DNA from 4 places in the Streptomyces sp. NBC_00271 genome. Region 3 is predicted to be linked to each of the others. Evidence: riboswitches for the same ligand, from Rfam matches in the RefSeq annotation. Region 3 holds a riboswitch; each other region holds the start of a gene.
What was found. Region 3 has a riboswitch for S-adenosylmethionine ahead of thrC (threonine synthase). Riboswitches for the same ligand answer to the same signal wherever they lie in the genome.

Region 1 (4,843 bases), 1.8 Mb from region 3:
GTCCTCAACCAGGTGAAACTGGCCTCCGCCGAGACCGGGATCAGCCAGAAGCTGCTGCTGGCCATCTTGTGGCAGGAGCAGCAGTGGTACCAGAACTCCAACCCGAGCCTGAGAGGGCCGCTGACCGAGTTCGGTCGGTTCTTCGACTGGAGCCTCACCCTCGGAGCAAAGCCCGACAAGTCGTTGGGCATCACGCACATGAAGCTGGAAACGGCCCGGTCGGTCGTCGATCAGCATCACGAGGCGTTCCAGCTGGAAGACGGCAGATACCTCAGCGAGCTGAGTGACGCCGAACTCGCCGCCAACATCGAGGGGCACCCCGACCTGGACGTCCGGTTGAGCGCATACCACCTCTCGGACCTGCGCGACGATCCCTACGGCTCTGACACGGACAAGCAGTTGTTCACCCTTTACGCCGCTGACACCCCTGACGTGCGGGAGAAGAACGAGCAGTACGGTGACGACTCCGACCACCGTGGCGCCGACATCAAGGTCCGAGGCAAGAACTGGGACAAGATGGAGCCACACCTCGACGATGCGATGGCCTGGAACGCACTCAGCGACGATGAACGCGCGAAAGCCGTCGCACAGTTGGAGTCGCAGACTCCCGCAGGACACCATGTATCCCTTGACCCGCTCTACAGCACCGGCCAGACCACGGGCACCGGAACCGGCGAGCCCGAACCGGGAACACCGTCACCGAGCCCCGGCCCGACCCCCACGCCGCCAGGAGCCCACTGACCCCATGAAGAGGATCGCACCGGCGCTGATCGCATGTCTTCTGGCGGTACTGCTCACCGCATGTGACGCCTTCAAGGCCCCCAGCTCCGATCAGCTCACCCCCATGCCCAGCAACGTGCCTACGACGCCGCAGTACCAGACGGCGGATGACGTGGTGGCTGCGCTCGATCGAGGGGGCATCACCTGTGACGTGCTCCGGCGCAAAGTCGGCGGCCTCGACTGCAAGGCCTCGATCGACGGAGCGGAGGTGGAGAACCAGATCCAGGTGCTGAATCCCAAGAAGTCCAGCCGGAACGAGGTCGGGGACTCCATCGCCAGCTGGCGCAGCAGCGGCAACACCATCGTGGCCGCCGGCAACTGGTTCATCCGCGTCCTGCCCAACGGCTCCCCCGACTACTCCGTGAAGATCGCCAAAGCCGTCGACGCCGTCGTCCTTCCTCCTCTGTATCGCCTGCCCGCCATCCCCCAGAAGCCCCAATACAAGAGCGTCGACGCGCTCGCCGACGCGCTGGACAAGTCCGTCGGCTGCGACCGGCGGAAGACGGAGTCGGCCGACCAAGCACTGTGCGAGACGCAGGCGGCGAAGACGCGCCCCTGCGGTGGGTCCGGCGACGAACGCGACGCCCACCTCATGCTGCACGACAGCTCCGCCGCCCGGAACGACTACATCCGGCTGCTCCTCAGCGACGACCACGTCCCGTACTACATCGCCACGGCAGGGAACTGGACCATTCAGCTCTGCGACACCGCCACCGGGCAGGAAGCGGCCCGAGATCTCGGAGGGGTCGTGGTCGACCACAGGGCGAACAAGTGAACCGGTACGGCGACGCAGCGCGTCGCGACCGCCGGGCCGGGGCTGTTCGCCGTTCCGTCGAGCGTCGTGATCTCAGTCGGTGCCGTCCACATGGGAGCGGGCCAGGCCGCGCAGCGGGGACGTCTTGTCCCACACGTGCCAGCGCACCCCGCACAAGGGATCGGTCTCGTACGTCACCTCCGCGGGAAACCCGTCGACCCTGACCCGCTCGGACGGTGGGCCGTCAAGAGTTCTCCCGAGGGTTCTGCCGCAGTGGGGACAGTGGACCGGGGTCCGCATGGGGTACATGCCCATCGTCACCGCTCCTGTCGTACGCCGGTGCCTGTGCTCCTGGTGGACGCCGCCCAGCCACTCACGGCTGCGGTGTCGCCGTCGCACGACGACACGCGCCATGCGTCGGGAGTCCAGGTGAAGATCGCGTCCTGGCCGAAGCGACGGCCGAGTTCGCGTGCCGCGCTGTCACTCATGCCCGCGACGGCGACACTCTCCTCGACGTGCGTGCCGCGCGCGTCACCTCCTGCCGCGGGCCACCAGGTGAGCTGCTGCCGGTCGAGCTCATCGAGCAACAAGCTCTGAGCGTGGGCGTTGTACTCGGCGGAGGCGGTACGACCACGAGGATTCGAGGCCGTGATCACATGAAGGGCGCTGTCGTCGGCCGGTTCCGGGAAGGATCCCTCGGCCGTGCCCGTCGAACGCGGTTCGACCCGTACGGTCCGGTCGTGGAAGTGGATGTCCACGACCGCGTGACGGTAGAGCTCCCAGTTCTGGGGCGCACCGGGCGCGTCGGTGGTGTGCACAAGGGCCTCCTGTGGAACGAAGGACCCCCTTACACGCCGTGCAGGGAGATCGATGCCTGCCCCCATGGGCATGGGAGCACGGTGTGGCCCGGAAAGTCACCCGCACGGTGTGCGCGATGGCTAACCGGTGGCTTCCCCCGGCCGCGCGCGGCCGGGTCGGCCGAGTCGCAAGGTGTCACGAATCGGGTCCCGGAGCAAGGGGGTTCGGATCACGTTGCGAAGGCCGGTCAGGGGTGTTAATTTCCCGCTCGGTCACGAGTTCCAGCGCCAAGTCCCGGCTTGCTGGACGGCATCCCGTCCGTCGCGGATGTCCCCGGGGACGGCCGATCGCCGCGCGTGGTGCGTGGTGAACCGCAGATCACCGCGGTGCGGACAGTGCGCTACCGGGGTCCTTCGACTCCGGGAGGCTGCCCGACCATGCCCGTTCCCTCCGAGACCGAGCCCGACCGCGTGGGCCTGCCGGTCATCGAACTCACCGCCGCTCGGGTGCTGTTCCGAACGGCCGAGGCGAGCGGCCTCGGTTCGCCGGGGACTGATGACCTCTTCGGCGAATGGCTCGACCGCGGCTTCGACATCGCCTTCTACCGCTCCGCGGACCGGCCTCCGCAAGCGCGTGCCGTCGAACAACGGGACGACGTGCCCGAGTGGCTGAGCAACAGCCGTATCGGCAAGGCCCCCTTGGAGGCAGTCTGTCTCAACCCGCGCCGGGACGCTCCCTCCCCGGGTGAGGAGCCCACCCCGGTGTCCCCAGCAGTCGAAGGGACCTCGGAACCCGAGGAGACCACCGAGTCCGCCGAGGGGACGGACACGTGCACCTGCGCGCATGGCGGCATGCCTGGCCTCTGTTGGGGACACGAAGCCGACAAAAGGCAGTACGCGAAGGTGGAGAACCAGGACGAGGACGACGAGGATGACGAGAACGACGACTGCGTCCTGGAGGTCGTGGACGACTTCGCCGAAGGGATGGCGAACGATCCGATCTACGACCTGAGTGACACACTTCCCCCCGACCTCGACAGGCGCTCGCTTCGAGGGCTCACCACCCTCATCGATATCGCCCAGGCGAGACTGGACAGGGAGAGATGGACCACTGACGGGCCGTGGCAGCTCTGGTGGTCCTCCTGCGGCAGCGACGTCGCAGGGCCCCTGAACGCAACCGACGACACCGATTCCTCCAGTGCCGATTCGGACGAGGGAGCAAACGACGGCAGCTGCTATGTGTCCCTCCAGAACGACGACGACCACACCGTCGAGGTCATCAGGGCGCGCGGGGCGGAACAGCACGTGATGTACTCCGCGCCCGCCTGGGAGCCCGGCAGCGAGTCTCAGGTCCGTGATACTTCGGATGCGCTGCGGAGCCTCCTGGACCGGGTGACGGAACAGGTGCGCGAGGCCGGCTACACCGTGGCGGGCGACTGGACCGTCAACTGGTCACGCTGCTACGTGTTTCTGGCCAGCCGGCACTACTGATGGCCATCGCCGCGCTGCCCTCCGCCGTCTGGTCCCGTTGGCGACGAATTCGGCAGTGCTGAGCGTCAAGGTCTCGCTGAGGCCGGAGACGTACGCACGGCCCCGGAGGTCCGGCCGGGTCGCCGGAACAACCCCGCGGCCCGCCACCGCCGAGTCCGTTCGCACCTGGCAACAAGCCGGGATGCGATGACGGTTTCGGGCGGGGCGGGCCGTGTTCAAGGGGCGTGACGAGAGGCGCGTCAGCCGAGCGCGTGCACGTGCGCCCCCACCGAGTTCGACCACGCGTTGCCCGCCGCGGCGTCCCAGTTCGTCGACCAGGTCATCGCGCCGCGCAGGTCCGGGTAGGTCTTGGAGGGCTTGAAGGAGCCGCAGTTGGTGCCCTTGGCCAGGCAGTCCAAGGCGTTGTTCACCACCGTCGGAGACACATAGCCGCTGCCCGCGCCGCTCGTCGAGGCCGGGAGGCCCAGGCCCACCTGGGAGGGGGCCAGGCCGCCCTGGAGCTGGATGCAGGCGAGGGCGGTGAGGAAGTCGACCGAGCCCTGGCTGTAGACCTTGCCGTCGCAGCCCAGCATCGAACCGCTGTTGTAGTACTGCATGTTGACGACCGTCAGGATGTCCTTGATGTTCAGGGCGGTCTGGAAGTACGTGTTCGACGTGGACTGCATGTCGATCGTCTGCGGGGCCATGGTGATGATGAGGGACGAGCCCGCCTTGGCGGACAGGGACCGCAGGGCCTGCGTCATGTACGTCGCGTTGAGGCCGTTCTCCAGGTCGATGTCGACGCCGTCGAAGCCGTACGTCTGCATGAGGGAGTAGACGGAGTTCGCGAAGTTCGTCGCGGACGTGGAGTCGCTGATCGACACCGTGCCGTTCTGGCCGCCGATGGAGATGACGACCTTCTTGCCCGCGGCCTGCTTGGCCTTGATGTCCGCCTTGAACTGGTCGACGGTGTAGCCGCCGAGCCCGGCCGAGTCGAGGTTGAAGGTCACCGCGCCCGGCGTGGTCGTCGCGTCCGCGAACG
Region 2 (4,843 bases), 1.8 Mb from region 3:
AAGGTGCTGCACGGCCGCGAGTCGGGCATCATCAAGCGCCTGCCGCACGGTGAGTTCATCGAGGTGCACGAGCCGCTCAGCCAGGACGCCCTGCACACGCTCACCGCGCACGAGCAGTACCAGCCCGCCCAGATCGGCGCGACGGTCGACGAGAACGGTGTCGAGCGCAAGGTGAAGGGCACGGAGAGGCTGCGCTCCAAGCTCAGCGAGGGCTTCTACGGGGAGGACAGCCAGATCCCCAAGCCCACGGTCGAGGAGTACAAGGAGATCACGAGCGGCCACGGCCACCACTGATCTTCCGACCGGTTGACCGGTCTTCACTGATCGCCACGGCGAGAGCCTCCGTCCATTGCCTGGACGGGGGCTCTTTGCCGTCTCCGGGCCTGGATAGGGTGTTCCCATCTACACAAGGAGTCCCTTTGCCGGGACGACGGACCCAGGAGCGGCTTATGAGCGCTGTGAACCCCGCTGGAGGCAACACCGCGGCGGGCCGTTCCTGGCCCGTGGTGCTGAACGGCCTGCTCGAGGGCCGCGACCAGAGCGCGGACGACACGGCCTGGGCGATGGACCGGATCATGAGCGGCGAGGCGACGGACGCGCAGATCGCCGGGTTCGCGGTGGCGCTGCGGGCCAAGGGCGAGACGGTCGAGGAGATCTCCGGTCTGGTCCGGACGATGTACGAGCACGCCAATGTGATCGAGGTGCCGGGGGACACCGTCGACATCGTCGGTACGGGCGGTGACGGCGCGAAGACGGTGAACATCTCCACGATGTCGTCGATCGTCGTGGCCGGGACCGGCGCCAAGGTCGTCAAGCACGGCAACCGGGCCGCGTCCTCCGCGTCCGGTGCCTCGGACGTCCTGGAGAAGCTCGGCGTCAATCTGGACCTGACGACGAAGCGGGTGGCCGAGGTCGCGGAGGAGGCCGGGATCACCTTCTGCTTCGCGGTGAAGTTCCACCCGGCGCTGCGTCATGTCGCGGCGGCTCGGGGGCAGTTGGGGATCCGGACCACGTTCAACGTGCTGGGTCCGCTGACGAACCCGGCGCGGGTGAAGGCACAGGCCGTCGGAGTCGCGGACCTGCGTATGGCACCGATCGTGGCGGGCGTGTTCGCCGAGCGCGGCAACTCCTCGCTCGTCTTCCGCGGCGACGACGGCCTGGACGAGCTGACCACCACCGCGACGTCCCGGGTCTGGGTCGTCCGCGACGGCAAGGTCACCGAGGAGCGCTTCGACCCGCGTGACGTCGGCCTCGAACTCGTCCCCGTGGAGGCCCTGCGCGGCGCCGACGCGTCCTACAACGCGGACGTCGCCCGTCGCCTGCTCAACGGCGAGACGGGGCCCGTACGGGACGCTGTGCTGCTGAATTCCGCGGCGGCCCTCGTCGCCCTGTCCCCGACCGACGCGCCGCTCGCGGACCAGCTCCGCGCCGGGATGGCGAAGGCGGCGGAGGCGATCGACTCGGGGGCGGCGAAGCGGACGCTGGAACGCTGGGTGGCTGCGAGCCAGTCGTAGTCCGGTTGTTCGGCCGCGGGCTGGCGGGGGTTGCCCGCGCAGTTCTCCGCGCCCCCAAAAGGGGCGCGGAGAATTGCGCGATCTTTTGCGGGTCTGGGGGCGGAGACCCCAGGTAGGGACTCGGCGTCCCGGCATACGGACGTCGGGTTGCGGGGGGAAGATCTTGTGGCAGGATGCCGTATCAGGTCATGAGCGACAGCCATCAGGCCCCGGCCGGCTGTCCGGCAACCCTCCGTCCGTGGCGGGGTGCCCCGGGTGAAGACCAGGCCGTAGGCAGCGAGGTCTACGGCAAGCGCGGACCCCTCGAGAATCCCAGGGGTCCTGGTCGTTCGAGGGAGCCTTCTGTGAGCAAGCGAATGCGATAGGGCGTAGAGCCCCGCCTCCGCACACCCCTTTTGCCTTTCCTCCCTGCGCCGAGCCGCGCGGGTGCACAGCGGTACCCCCGTGCACCCGGCCCGCGCAGCGATTCCGCCTGCCTCTCACAGGAGCTCGCCATGTCTGTCTCCACCGCTGCCGCCAACCAGACCCTTTGCGCCCCTCTGCCCGTTCTGGGCCGAGATGTCACCGTCCCGCTCGTGACCGGCGGTGAGGTCACCTACGCCGCGCTCGACTACGCCGCCAGCGCCCCCGCCCTCCAGCGGGTGTGGGACGACGTCGCCGCGTACGCCCCGTACTACGGCAGCGTGCACCGCGGCGCCGGGTACCTCTCCCAGCTTTCCACCGACCTCTTCGAGAACGCCCGCAGGACCGTCGCGGAGTTCCTCGACTGCCGGGGCGACGACCAGGTCGTCTTCACCCGCTCCACCACCGACTCCCTCAACCTGCTCGCCGCCACGCTTCCGGCCGACTGCCAGGTGTTCGTCTTCGAGACGGAACACCACGCCTCGCTGCTGCCGTGGAAGGACGCCCGGGTCACCTACCTCGACGCGCCCCGCACCCCGCAGGAGGCCGTCACGGCCCTGGAGCGGGCCCTCGCCGCCCGCGACCCCCACGGCCCGGCCCTGGTCTGCGTCACCGGCGCCTCGAACGTCACCGGCGAGCTGTGGCCGGTGCGCGAGCTGGCCGCCGCCGCGCACGCGCACGGTGCCCGGATCGTCCTGGACGCCGCCCAGCTCGCCCCGCACCACCCGGTGTCGGTGCGGGACCTCGACGTCGACTGGGTCGCCTTCTCCGGGCACAAGCTGTACGCGCCGTTCGGCTCCGGCGTGCTCGCGGGCCGCGCCGACTGGCTGCGCGAGGCCGAGCCGTATCTCGCGGGCGGCGGCGCCAGCCGCAAGGTCACGCGGCGGGTGGACGGCGGTGTGGACGTGGAGTGGCACGAGAGCGCGGCCCGGCACGAGGCCGGTTCGCCGAACGTGATCGGCGCCTACTCCATCGCCTCCGCCTGCAAGGCGCTGACCGAGGCCGGTTTCGACACGCTCGTCGCCCGCGAGGAGCAGCTGATCGGGGCCGTCCGCGCCGGTCTGGCCGAGGTGCCCGAGGTCCGCGTCCTGTCGCTCTTCGGCGACGACGCCCCGCGCGTCGGCGTCATCTCGTTCGTCGTCGAGGGCTGGAACAGCTCGCACTTCGCGGCCGCGCTGTCCGCCGAGTACGGGATCGGGGTGCGGGACGGTCTCTTCTGCGCGCACCCGCTGCTGCGGACGCTGCTCGGCAGCGATCCGCAGACGCAGGGGGAGTGCGGGGCGCCCGAGGCCGCGCCCGGGGAGAAGTCCCTCAACGCGATCCGCGTCAGCTTCGGGGCCGGTACGCCCGACGAGCACGTGGAGCGGTTCGTGCGCGCGGTGAAGGAACTGGTGCGGGACGGGGCGAAGTGGAACTACCGCACGGAGGACGGCCGCTGCGTTCCGGCGGTCTGAGATTGGCTGGGGGTGCGTGGGGGTGCGTGGGGGCCCCGCCCCCCCACATCTCCCCAAAAGGACCGCGCGGCCGTGCCTAGCTGTCGAGGCCGATGGCGAACGCCGCCTCCAGGTCGTGCTGGGAGTACGTGCGGAACGCGACGTGGGTGTCCGTCCCCTCGACGCCGGGGATCTTGCTGATCTTGCCGGGGATGACGTCCGCCAGGTCGTCGTGGGCCTTCACCCGGACCATGGCGATCAGGTCGTACGTACCGGTGACGGAGAAGACCTCGCTGACACTGTCCAGCGCGGCGATCGACTCGGCGATCTCGGGGATCCGGTCCACGCTGGTCTTGATGAGCACGATCGCGGTGATCACGGCTGGTTTTCTCCCTCGGGGGCTGCTGCTGGGGTTTTCACTCTAGTCGGCCGCCCGAACCGCACCCACGCGTAGACGAACCCCAGCGAGAAGCCCACCAGGTGGGCCAGATAGGCGACCCCGGGGCCCGAGGGGCTGCGGCCCGCCGCCAGCCATTGCAGGGTCACCCAGAAGGGCAGCACGACCCAGGCGGGGAAGCGCAGCGGCAGGAAGAAGAGGAACGGGAAGAGACTGGTCACCCGGGCCCTGGGGAACAGGTACAGGAACGCTCCGAGGACCGCGGAGATCGCCCCCGAGGCGCCGACCAGGGTCTGCTCGGAGCCGGAGTTGGCGATCGCGTAACCCAGCAGAGCGAGGTACCCGCAGACCACGTAGAAGACGGCGAACTGGACGTGGCCCATGCGTTCCTCGGTCATCGCTCCGAAGACGTAGAAGAAGAGCATGTTGCCCAGGAGGTGGAGCCAGCTGCCGTGGATGAACAGGGCCGTGGCCGGGGTGAGCCAGGCGCCCGGGGTCCCGTCGAAGAGCTCGGCGGGGATCACGCCCCAGCGCCGGAAGTAGGCCCGCTGGGCGACCACCAGCGCGTCCCCGGTCCCGAACGACGGATTGAGTCCCGAGGCGGGACCGATCAGGAAGATCAGGCAGCACAGGAAGATCAGCCCGTACGTCACCGGCGCGGACTGACCGCGCATCGTCCTGCCGACCGCCGTACCCCAGGTGCTGATCATGGTACAGAGCATGACGTAACCGGACCGATGCGCACAGAGTGCCTCGCCGCCATGGACGGCCGAGCGTCGAGTACCCGCCAGGCCGTAGGGTAACGAGCCACACGCGCCGGAGACCGGTGTCGGACGGACACTAGAAGGAAAGCGACTGCCACATGACGGTTCCCCTCCCGACCGCCGAGACTCGCTGGCGCTGCACACTCTGCGGCAACCTCACGCGATTCGACGTGACCCGCTCGTCCAAGGTCGTCGAGTATGTGCACCTCGACCTGGCCGGTGAGCCGAACGTCGAGGAGCGCAAGGTGGTCAGTGAGACCATCGAGTCGGTGCGCTGCCGGTGGTGCAACGCGGTGGACCAGGTGGAACTGGTGGACAGGCCGGGCGCCGGCT
Region 3 (4,843 bases):
TAACTCCCCTATTACTGGCCCTTGCACAGGACCGCACTTCGCGGACCCGGGTCAGACCTCACCCCCCAACGGTTGGGGGTGTGCGCCGGAACGCGTCGACCGCGGCTGAATGTATCTGTCCAACTGCCGTCTGCAACAGGTCAATCGGACGAGAATTCCGGGCACGACCGATCGGGAATATAGGGAGAATTTGCGAAGATTCAGGGCAAGTCGGGCCCCATAAAAGCCATATAAGGCTCAAAAGCGCGGGACACTTTGGCTACTTCTTGCCGGACTTCGGGCGCGAACTCATATGCGCCCGGCATGCAAAGTGGAGCGGGTTCCCCAACTGTACCCCGCTCAACCATACAGAATTGCCCCCTCCGCTTCTCTCACGGAGGGGGCAATTCGATGAACTCTCGGTAATTGGCATTACCCAGGGTAACTATCTCACCCTGGGTAACGGCTCTCGAGGAGGTCAGCCACCGGCGACGGCGGGGATGATCGAGACGCCCGCGCCGTCCGGCGTCGCCGTCTCCAGACCCTGCTCGAAGCGGACGTCGTCGTCGTTCACGTAGACGTTGACGAACCGGCGCAGCTTGCCCTGGTCGTCCAGGACGCGCGCGGCGATACCCGTGTGGTTCTTCTCCAGATCCGCGATGACCTCACCGAGGGTCCCACCCTCGGCCGTCACCTCGGCCTGACCACCGGTGTAGGTGCGCAGGATGGTGGGGATGCGGACGGAAACGCTCATTCTTGTGACCTCCGGTCAGGTAAGGGCTTTTAGGGGCGCGGGGAACTGCGCGACCAGCCCCCACCGGCCCGCAGACGAACAACGACGCTTACGCAAGCCCAGCTTCCCGGAAGGAGTCCAGGCTCGGACGAATGGTCGCCGTCAGCCCCGTACCGGCCACCGCGTCCAGCGTCTTCAGACCATCACCGGTGTTCAGAACGACGGTGGTCAGCGTCGGGTCGAGCAGCCCGCTCTCGATCAGCTTCTTCGTCACGCCCACCGTCACGCCACCGGCGGTCTCCGCGAAGATCCCCTCGGTACGCGCGAGCAACTTGATCGCATCGACGACCTGCTCGTCGTTCACGTCCTCCACGGCCCCACCCGTGCGCCGCGCGATGTCCAGCACGTACGGCCCGTCGGCCGGGTTGCCGATGGCGAGCGACTTGGCGATGGTGTTCGGCTTCTGGGGCCGTACGACGTCGTGGCCGGCCTTGTAGGCGACGGACACCGGCGAGCAGCCCTCGGCCTGGGCACCGAAGATCTTGTACGGCTTGTCCTCGACCAGTCCGAGCTTGATCAGCTCCTGAAGACCCTTGTCGATCTTCGTGAGCTGGGAGCCGGAGGCGATGGGGATCACCAGCTGGTCGGGGAGCTTCCACCCCAGCTGCTCGCAGATCTCGTACGCCAGGGTCTTGGAGCCCTCCGCGTAGTACGGCCGCAGGTTGACGTTGACGAAGCCCCAGCCCTCGCCGGCCGGGTCGCCGATCAGCTCGGAGCAGAAGCGGTTCACGTCGTCGTAGTTGCCCTCGATGCCGACGAGCTCGCCGCCGTAGATCGCGGCCATGACGACCTTGCCCTGCTCCAGGTCGTGCGGGATGAACACGCAGGAGCGGAAACCGGCCCGGGCGGCGGCGGCACCGACGGCGCCGGCGAGGTTGCCGGTGGAGGAGCAGGAGAGGGTGGTGAAGTCGAAGGCGCGGGCCGCTTCGATGGCCTGGGCGACGACGCGGTCCTTGAAGGAGTGCGTCGGGTTGCCGGAGTCGTCCTTGACGAAGAGCTTGCCGGCCTCGACGCCCAGCTCGCGGGCGAGGTTGTCGGCCTTGACGAGCTTGGTCCAGCCGGGGTTGATGTTCGGCTTGTCGGCGACGTCGGCCGGGACGGGCAGCAGCGGCGCATAACGCCAGATGTTCGCGGGGCCCGCTTCGATGCGCGCCCGGAGCTCTTCGGTTTCGTAGGCCGAGAAGTCGTACGCGATCTCCAGCGGGCCGAAACACTCCTCGCAGGCGAAGACCGGGCCGAGCGGCACGCGGTGCCCGCACTCGCGGCAGGAAAGCGCGGCGGCGGGTCCGAGATCCACACCGACTACGGTGGTGGTGTCGCCCGCGACAGGGTTCGTGGTGCTTGCAACAGTCGAACTTGCAACAGTCTGCGCAGCCATGGAGGCGAGGCCCTTTCTCCTCATCTTCCTCACGACGCACTTCGCCGTGAGACGGATTTGGCACCTTCCCTAGCCGGGAGCCTCGCCACATCAATGTGACAGGACCAGCTGGAGGGTTGCCGGGGCTTCATCGGGCCGTATCCCTCTGCCCCTCTGGATGAGCGGTATTCGGTTGTGTCGTGCGGTGGTGCGGTGGTCCGCAAATGATCTACGACATGCGATGGTCATCCGCGTTGTTCAAGACTGTAACCGAAGGCCAGGACAGTTGAGATAGTCGTCCGAACCGCGAGATGGATCACACCGTGAGACACCGGGTGATCAGACAGTGAGGAGCCGCAGACTGTGCTGAAGGAAACTGAGCGCTGGCTGAGCAATCGCTCCTGGTCCGTGACCGATCGCCCGCTCCACAGACTCATGTCCGCCAAACGGGCCACGGGCTCCTCGGTGAGCGTCGTCCTGCCTGCGCTGAACGAGGAGGAGACGGTCGGCGAGATCGTCGCCATCATCCGCCACGATCTGATGCAGCAGGTGCCCCTCGTCGACGAGATCGTCGTCGTCGACTCGGGCTCGACCGACCGCACCTCGCAGGTGGCCGCCGCGGCGGGCGCGCGCGTGGTGCACCGGGACGAGATCCTGCCGCGCATCCCGACCGTGCCCGGCAAGGGCGAGGTGCTGTGGCGTTCCCTCCTCGTGACGAGCGGGGACATCGTCTGTTTCATCGACGCCGACCTGAAGGAGTTCTCCTCGGACTTCGTCTCCGGGATCGTGGGGCCGCTGCTCACCGAGCCCGGTGTGGACCTCGTCAAGGCGATGTACGACCGTCCGCTCGGCGGTGCGGCGGGGCAGGGCGGCCGGGTCACCGAACTCATGGCCCGCCCCCTCCTCAACATGCACTGGCCGCAGCTGGCCGGCTTCGTGCAGCCGCTCGGCGGGGAGTACGCGGCCCGCCGCTCGCTGCTCGAACAGCTCCCCTTCCCCGTCGGGTACGGGATCGAGCTGGGCATGCTGGTCGACGCCCTGCACCTGGTGGGCCTGGACGCGCTCGCCCAGGTCGACGTGGGCGTGCGCAAGCACCGCCACCAGGACGGGCAGGCGCTGGGCCGGATGTCCGCCGCGATCTACCGCACGGCCCAGCTCCGGCTGGCCCGCGGCCACCTGATCCGCCCGGCCCTCACCCAGTTCGAACGGGGCGGGGACGGTTTCGAGCCGCGTACCTACTCGGTCGACACGGAGGAACGTCCCCCGATGGTCGAAATCGCCGAGTACCAGAAACGCAGGGCGGCGTAGAAGCGCCCCGTCAGGGGCGCGGGGAACTGCGCGACGAGCCCCCACCGGCCCGCAGACGGCATACGGCTGAAGGGAACGTTTGAGCGTTTCCACGTGGGGCTAAGTTTCGAGGCATGGCTTCAACGCAAGGCGCCCACAACATCCTCGTCGCCTCCAACCGCGGCCCGGTCACCTACGAGGTCCAAGAGGACGGCTCGCTGCGCGCCAAGCGCGGTGGCGGCGGGCTGGTCTCGGGCCTCTCCGCGATCGGGCCGGACGCGGGGGCCCTGTGGGTGTGCTCGGCGCTCGGCGACGGCGACCGCGAGGCGGTCCGGCGCGGGATCGCCGAGGACGGCGTACGGATGCTGGACATCGACGCCGACGTGCACGCGGACGCGTACAACGGCATCGCGAACTCCGTGCTGTGGTTCGTCCACCACATGCTGTACCAGACCCCGCTGGAGCCGGTCTTCGACGCGGAGTTCCGGCGCCAGTGGGCGTCGTACGAGGCGTACAACCGCGCGTTCGCCGAAGCGCTGGCCGCGGAGGCGGCGCCGGGCGCGGTGGTGATCGTCCAGGACTACCACCTGACCCTCGTCCCCGGGATGCTCCGCGAACTCCGCCCCGACCTGCGGATCGGCCACTTCTCGCACACCCCCTGGGCGCCGGTCGACTACTTCCGGATGCTGCCCGACGACATCGCCGAACAGGTGCTGCGCGGCATGCTCGGCGCGGACCGGCTCGGCTTCCTCACCCAGCGCTGGGCGGACGCGTTCACCGCCTGCTGCGACGCGCTCGTCGGCGGGCTCGGCGACACCCGGATCGGCGTGCACGGGCTCGGCGCGGACGCGGACTTCCTGCGCAGGCGCTCGCACGAGGCGGACGTCGCCGACCGCATGGCCGCGCTGCGCGAGCAGATCGGCGAGGGCCGCAGGACGATCGTGCGGGTCGACCGGACCGAGCTGTCGAAGAACATCGTTCGGGGCCTGCTGGCGTACCGGCAGCTGCTGGCGGACCACCCGGAGTGGCGCGAGCGCGTCGTCCACGTGGCCTTCGCCTACCCCTCCCGTCAGGACCTGGCCGTCTACCGCGACTACACGGCCGAGGTGCAGCGCGTGGCGACCGAGATCAACGACCGGTACGGGACGCCGGGCTGGACCCCGGTCGTCCTCCACGTCAAGGACGACTTCGCCCGCTCCCTGGCCGCGTACCGGCTCGCCGACGTCGCCCTCGTCAACCCCATCCGCGACGGCATGAACCTCGTCGCCAAGGAGGTGCCGGTCGTCTCCGACGAGGGGTGTGTGCTGGTGCTCTCCCGGGAGGCGGGGGCGTACGAGGAGCTGGGCGAGGACGCGGTGGTGGTGAACCCGTACGACGTGGTCGGCACCGCGCGGGCGCTGGACGCGGCGCTGACCATGCCGGTGGGG
Region 4 (4,843 bases), 3.9 Mb from region 3:
AGAGCGCGCCCACGGTGACGGTGCCGGCGGCCGCGCTGTCGGAGGTGGTGGCGGCGGCGTCGCTCTCGCCCCCGCAGGCGGCGAGTCCGGCGGCGAGAGCGGCGACGGCGGTGGAGGCGGTGAGGCCACGGAGGAGTCTGCTGCGGAGGGTGAGGGTGCGCATGGCTGTCCTTGTCCGATGCTCGTGAGTGAACCGTGTGGTGGGGAAGGCGTGATGGGTGAAAGCGCGGTGGGGGAAGGTGCGGTGGGGGCGGGAGGTTCAGAGGACCTTGCTCAGGAAGTCCCTGGTCCGTTCGTGCGTCGGGTGGTCCAACACCTCGGTGGGCGAGCCCTGTTCGACGACGCGGCCTTCGTCGAGGAAGACGATCCGGTCGGCCACCTCGCGGGCGAAGCCGATCTCGTGGGTCACGATGACGAGCGTGGTGCCGCTGGTGGCCAGGTCCTTGATGACGGCGAGAACCTCGCCGACCAGCTCGGGGTCGAGGGCGGAGGTCGGCTCGTCGAAGAGGATGACTCCGGGCCGCAGCGCGAGGGCGCGGGCGATGGCGACCCGCTGCTGCTGGCCGCCCGACAACTGGCGTGGATAGGCGCCGGCCTTGTCGGCCAGACCCACGCGGTCGAGGAGGGTGCGCGCGAGCTCCCTGGCCTCGGGCCGCTTCAGCCGTCGGGTCGCCACCGGCGCGGCCGCCACGTTGTCCAGCACCGTCAGATGCGGGAACAGGTTGAAGTTCTGGAAGACGAACCCGATCCGGCCGCGCTGGGCCAGGATCGCCCGCTCGGTCAGCTCCTTGAGCCTCTCGCCCTGTCGGCGTACGCCGATGAGCTCGCCGTTCAGGCTGACATGGCCGATCTCGGGCTTCTCCAGGTGGTTGATCACCCTGAGGAGGGTGGACTTGCCGGAGCCGGACGGGCCGAGGATCACGGTGACCTCTCCGGGCCGCACCGTCAACTCCACTCCGTTCAGCACGCGTTGGGCGCCGTACCACTTGTGCACATCGCGCACCTCGACGGCGGCCGGTCGGATCTCGAGCGTCTCGCCGGTCATATCGCCGCCTCCTTGCGGACCCGGGCCCGCAGGTCACGCAGACCGGTGCGGACCTTCTGCAACGGGGTCGGCGGGAGGGAGCGCAGCGCGCCCCGCGAGAAGTACCGCTCGACGTAGAACTGGATGACGGACACGACGCTCGTGAGGATCAGGTACCAGGCGGTGGCGACCAGCAGGAGCGGCACGATGTCGCCGGGGTAGGTGGAGCCCATGCTCTGCACCGAGCCGAAGAGGTCGAGCAGCGAGACGTAGAAGACCAGCGAGGTGCCCTTGATCAGGCCGATCAGCTGGTTGACGTAGTTCGGGGTGATGGAGCGCAGCGCCTGCGGGAACACGATCCTCGTGAACTGGTAGCTCTTGGGCAGACCGAGTGCGGAGGCCGCCTCGTGCTGGCCCTGGTCGACGGAGAGGATGCCGCCGCGGACCACTTCCGCCGCGTACGCCGCCTCGTTGAGGCTCAGTCCGACGACCGCGACGACCATGTCCGTGGCGAGCCGGGACTCGTCGAAGGTGAAGAAGGCGGGGCCGAAGGGGACGCCGAGGCTCAGCGTCTTGTAGAGCGCGCTGAAGTTGTAGAGGAACAGCAGGACGACGATGAGCGGCACCGAGCGGAACAGCCAGATGTAGACCCAGCTCACCGCGCGCAGCACGGGGCTCTCGGAGAGTCGGGCCAGGGCGAGCAGGATGCCGCCGAGCAGGCCCAACACGGCGCTGTAGAGCGTCACTTCGAGGGTGATGAGCAGGCCGTCGAGGATCGTGGGACGCAGGAACCAGTACTGGAACCGGTCCCACTGGAAGAAGGGGTTGGTCGCCAGCCCGTGGACGATCTGGGCGACCACGACGAGCACGATCGCCGAGGCGATCCAGCGGCCGGGGTGGCGCAGGGGCAGCACGCGCTGTGCCGCGGCCGGGCGGGGCTCCGTCGTGCTCAACGGCACGGCGGAGCCCAGGGATTCACTCATGGAGGGCTCCAACGAATGCGGACACACCGCCGCCGGCCCGTACGACGGCGGTGCGCGCGGGGACAGACGGATGTCAGGGGGTACGGAGGGAGGAGAGGCTCACCGACGGCACGCCGACAGGGCGGCGGGCGAAAGGGGTCGAGCCGTGCGGACGTTCAACGCCGCGGAAGGCGTAAGCGGTCAGCCCTGACAGAGACAGCGGGCGCCGCGGGAGCTACAACACAGTGCGGCGGCGGGGCAGCCGTGGCGCCGCGAAGCGGTCGTCCCGTCAGCTGCGTACATCGCGTTCACCGTCACCATTCCGCCCCGCTGGGCCTCGAACGCACCGGAATCGATCCGGTCCGATGCGGCGTAAGTTAGGCATGGCCCCAAACGAATGTCAACGCGCCCCGGCCGGAATGACCACGTGGTGAGACCGCGCATATGCCTTCTTGACTGCTCCGCGGACCGCACCGAGACTGACGGGGACGGTCACGATTGTCAGCGCCCGTCGTGCGGGTTTCTCCCGTTCGACGCGGTTATCGGCCCCGGCCCGCTGACAGGCAACCCTTCCACCGCGACGGGGTGCCCCGGGTGACGACCGGGTCCCGCCGGTGCGGCGGGGCAAGCGTGGTCTCGCCTCTCGCGAGCCCCGGACACGGGAGCGATGGGAATGGCCAGGAGGAGCGCGAACGGTCTGACCAGGCGCCTGCACATCGATCTGCAGCGGGTCTCCAGCGCGTACTAGTCCAGGCGGTCCGTCCAGCGCGTACTGGTCCACGCGGTCCGTCCGGTCAGGCACGTCCCACGATCCGGACCGGCCCGTACGTCAGCGCAGTCACTCCGTTCCGCCACCGCCGCCCAACGGGCCGCGGGGGCTTCGACGTTGCCTGGAGAGTCATGCCCAAGACAGTCTCGCTCGCCGCCCCTCGCCCCCACCGCATCCGCAGCCGCATCGGCGTCGGCCTGGCCGGCGGTTTCTACCCGGCGCCGCACCGCTATCAGCTGTACCTCGTCGAGGGCTGTCCGCGCTCGCTGCGCATCTCGGTCACCCTGGAGCTGCTCGGTCTCCACGACTCGGTCGCCACCACGCTGCTGACGCTTCCCGCCGAGACACCCGATGCGTTCGCCGCACTGCGCGGCGCGTACGAGGCCACCTGGCACCACTACGACGGCCCGCTCACCGCGCCCGCGCTGTGCGACCGTTGGAGCGGGCGGATCGTGAGCAACCACACGCCGGACATCCTGCGTGACCTCGCCGGGCTGCCGGTCTGCCAGAGCGACGCCCGCCTCCCCCGGCTGAACCCACCGGCCCTCATCGCGGACATCGACGCCTTGCGCGAACTCCTCGACCGGGACGTCACCCCCGCCGCGCCGCCGCTTGCGCGCACGGCGGCACTCCAGTCGCTGGACCGGCAACTCACCTCGCGCGTCTACGCGTTGGGCGACGAGCTGACGGCCGCGGACGTCGACCTCTGGGTGGCCCTGACCCAACTCGGCCCGACGGAGTCCCTCTCCCCGTACGGTGGGCTCCGCGACTACGTACGTCGGCTCGACGCCCACCCGGCCTTCCACGGCAAGGTGCGCTGACCGCGTACGCCAAGGTCGCCGGGGCCGGTAGGGCCTAGGCCCGGGCCCCGGCGCCGCGTCGGCTCAGCCCTTGGCGCGGGTGAAGACGAGCGTGCCGGTGACGGTCGTCAGGCCGCGGATCATGCCCATCTGGTTCCAGCCCATGTCGAACTGGTCGCGGTCCACCGTGAACTCCGCGGTGAGCGTGACGGTGTCGGCGCTCGCCCCGGTCACCCGGCCGGTGACGGGCTGCGGCCGGCTGATGCCGCGCACGGTCAGCTGCCCGTTGATCTCCACGGTGTCGTCCTGACCGAGGACGGCGTCGCGGACGGCGAAGGTGATCGTGGGGTGGCGGTCGCCGTCGAAGAGGTCGGCGGAGCGGAGGTGCTTGTCCCGCTTGGCGTTCTTCGTGTCCAGGGACGCGACATCCAGGGTGATGGTGCCGCGGGCGGTCCCGTCGGGCTGGACCTCGCCCTCTCCGGCGACTCCGGTGAAGGTGCCCTTCACGGTGACCATGCCCCACATCGTCTTGTGCTTGATGGCGACGGTGGTACGGGCGGGGTCGAGCTGCCACAGGCCGGTTTCGACGGCGACGGTCATGAGAGTTCTCCAGACGGTTACGGGCAGTGCACAGGGGTGCGCGACGCACGGGGCGCGCGGCACACGGGGACTGTGGGGACAAGGCGGTCATCCAAATTTGGATGACTCCACGCTAGCCGGTTCTTCAAATTTGGACAACCGGTAGACTGTGACACTATGGCCGACCCTTCCGCCCCCGCTGACCTGCCCGAACGCGAGCCGTCGGGCGACGGTGAGCTACTGCCCGCCCCGCTTCGGGCCTGGATGCGTCTCCTGGCGGCGGCCGGGGCGATCGAGCAGCAACTGCGCGCCCGCGTCAAGGACACGCTCGACGTCTCACACGACGAGTTCCTGGTGCTGTGCCTGCTGGCCGACCAGCCCGGATCCAGCCTGCGGATGACCCAGATCGCGGAACTGCTGGGCCGCCCCAAGACGCGGCTGACCTATCAGGTGGCGTGTCTGCAGCACGCGGGACTGATCACACGACGCTCGGCGTGCGGTGACCGGCGCGGTATCGAGGTGGTCCTCACGGACAAGGCGCGTCGGCTGCTGCGCGAGTCCACGGGCCCGCTGGCCGACGCCGTCTCGCAGGCCATCGCACAGACGGCCTGCGCGCAGCGCTACGAGGCCCTGCACGACTTGCTGCCACCCTCGCCGCATCCCGGTGCGGACTCCGGGCAGGTCGAGGGTGGCGATGTGGCCCCCGAGG

Region 1: it holds a riboswitch for S-adenosylmethionine, as region 3 does, so the genes downstream of both, OG798_RS33610 (hypothetical protein) here and thrC (threonine synthase) in region 3, are expected to answer to the same signal.
Region 2: it holds a riboswitch for S-adenosylmethionine, as region 3 does, so the genes downstream of both, OG798_RS17795 (aminotransferase class V-fold PLP-dependent enzyme) here and thrC (threonine synthase) in region 3, are expected to answer to the same signal.
Region 4: it holds a riboswitch for S-adenosylmethionine, as region 3 does, so the genes downstream of both, OG798_RS56750 (putative leader peptide) here and thrC (threonine synthase) in region 3, are expected to answer to the same signal.

Annotation. Positions count from the first base shown of each region.
Region 1 is NZ_CP108070.1:7,366,244-7,371,086, forward strand. It holds gene OG798_RS33590 (hypothetical protein) at 1-741, shown strand, start outside; gene OG798_RS33595 (hypothetical protein) at 746-1,555, shown strand; gene OG798_RS33600 (hypothetical protein) at 1,628-1,849, opposite strand; gene OG798_RS33605 (DUF3293 domain-containing protein) at 1,852-2,352, opposite strand; SAM riboswitch class IV at 2,603-2,712, shown strand; gene OG798_RS33610 (hypothetical protein) at 2,770-3,822, shown strand; gene OG798_RS33615 (chitinase) at 4,062-4,843, opposite strand, start outside.
Region 2 is NZ_CP108070.1:3,817,642-3,822,484, reverse strand. It holds gene qcrB (cytochrome bc1 complex cytochrome b subunit) at 1-294, shown strand, start outside; gene trpD (anthranilate phosphoribosyltransferase) at 450-1,514, shown strand; SAM riboswitch class IV at 1,699-1,815, shown strand; gene OG798_RS17795 (aminotransferase class V-fold PLP-dependent enzyme) at 2,009-3,370, shown strand; gene OG798_RS17790 (Lrp/AsnC family transcriptional regulator) at 3,447-3,728, opposite strand; gene OG798_RS17785 (rhomboid family intramembrane serine protease) at 3,725-4,456, opposite strand; gene OG798_RS17780 (hypothetical protein) at 4,609-4,843, shown strand, end outside.
Region 3 is NZ_CP108070.1:5,614,558-5,619,400, forward strand. It holds gene OG798_RS25610 (MoaD/ThiS family protein) at 458-733, opposite strand; gene thrC (threonine synthase) at 822-2,150, opposite strand; SAM riboswitch class I at 2,168-2,314, opposite strand; gene OG798_RS25620 (glucosyl-3-phosphoglycerate synthase) at 2,493-3,437, shown strand; gene OG798_RS25625 (alpha,alpha-trehalose-phosphate synthase (UDP-forming)) at 3,551-4,843, shown strand, end outside.
Region 4 is NZ_CP108070.1:9,527,852-9,532,694, reverse strand. It holds gene OG798_RS43340 (ABC transporter substrate-binding protein) at 1-163, opposite strand, end outside; gene OG798_RS43335 (amino acid ABC transporter ATP-binding protein) at 260-1,045, opposite strand; gene OG798_RS43330 (amino acid ABC transporter permease) at 1,042-2,007, opposite strand; SAM riboswitch class IV at 2,477-2,623, shown strand; gene OG798_RS56750 (putative leader peptide) at 2,654-2,734, shown strand; gene OG798_RS43325 (glutathione S-transferase C-terminal domain-containing protein) at 2,887-3,576, shown strand; gene OG798_RS43320 (YceI family protein) at 3,640-4,155, opposite strand; gene OG798_RS43315 (MarR family winged helix-turn-helix transcriptional regulator) at 4,312-4,843, shown strand, end outside.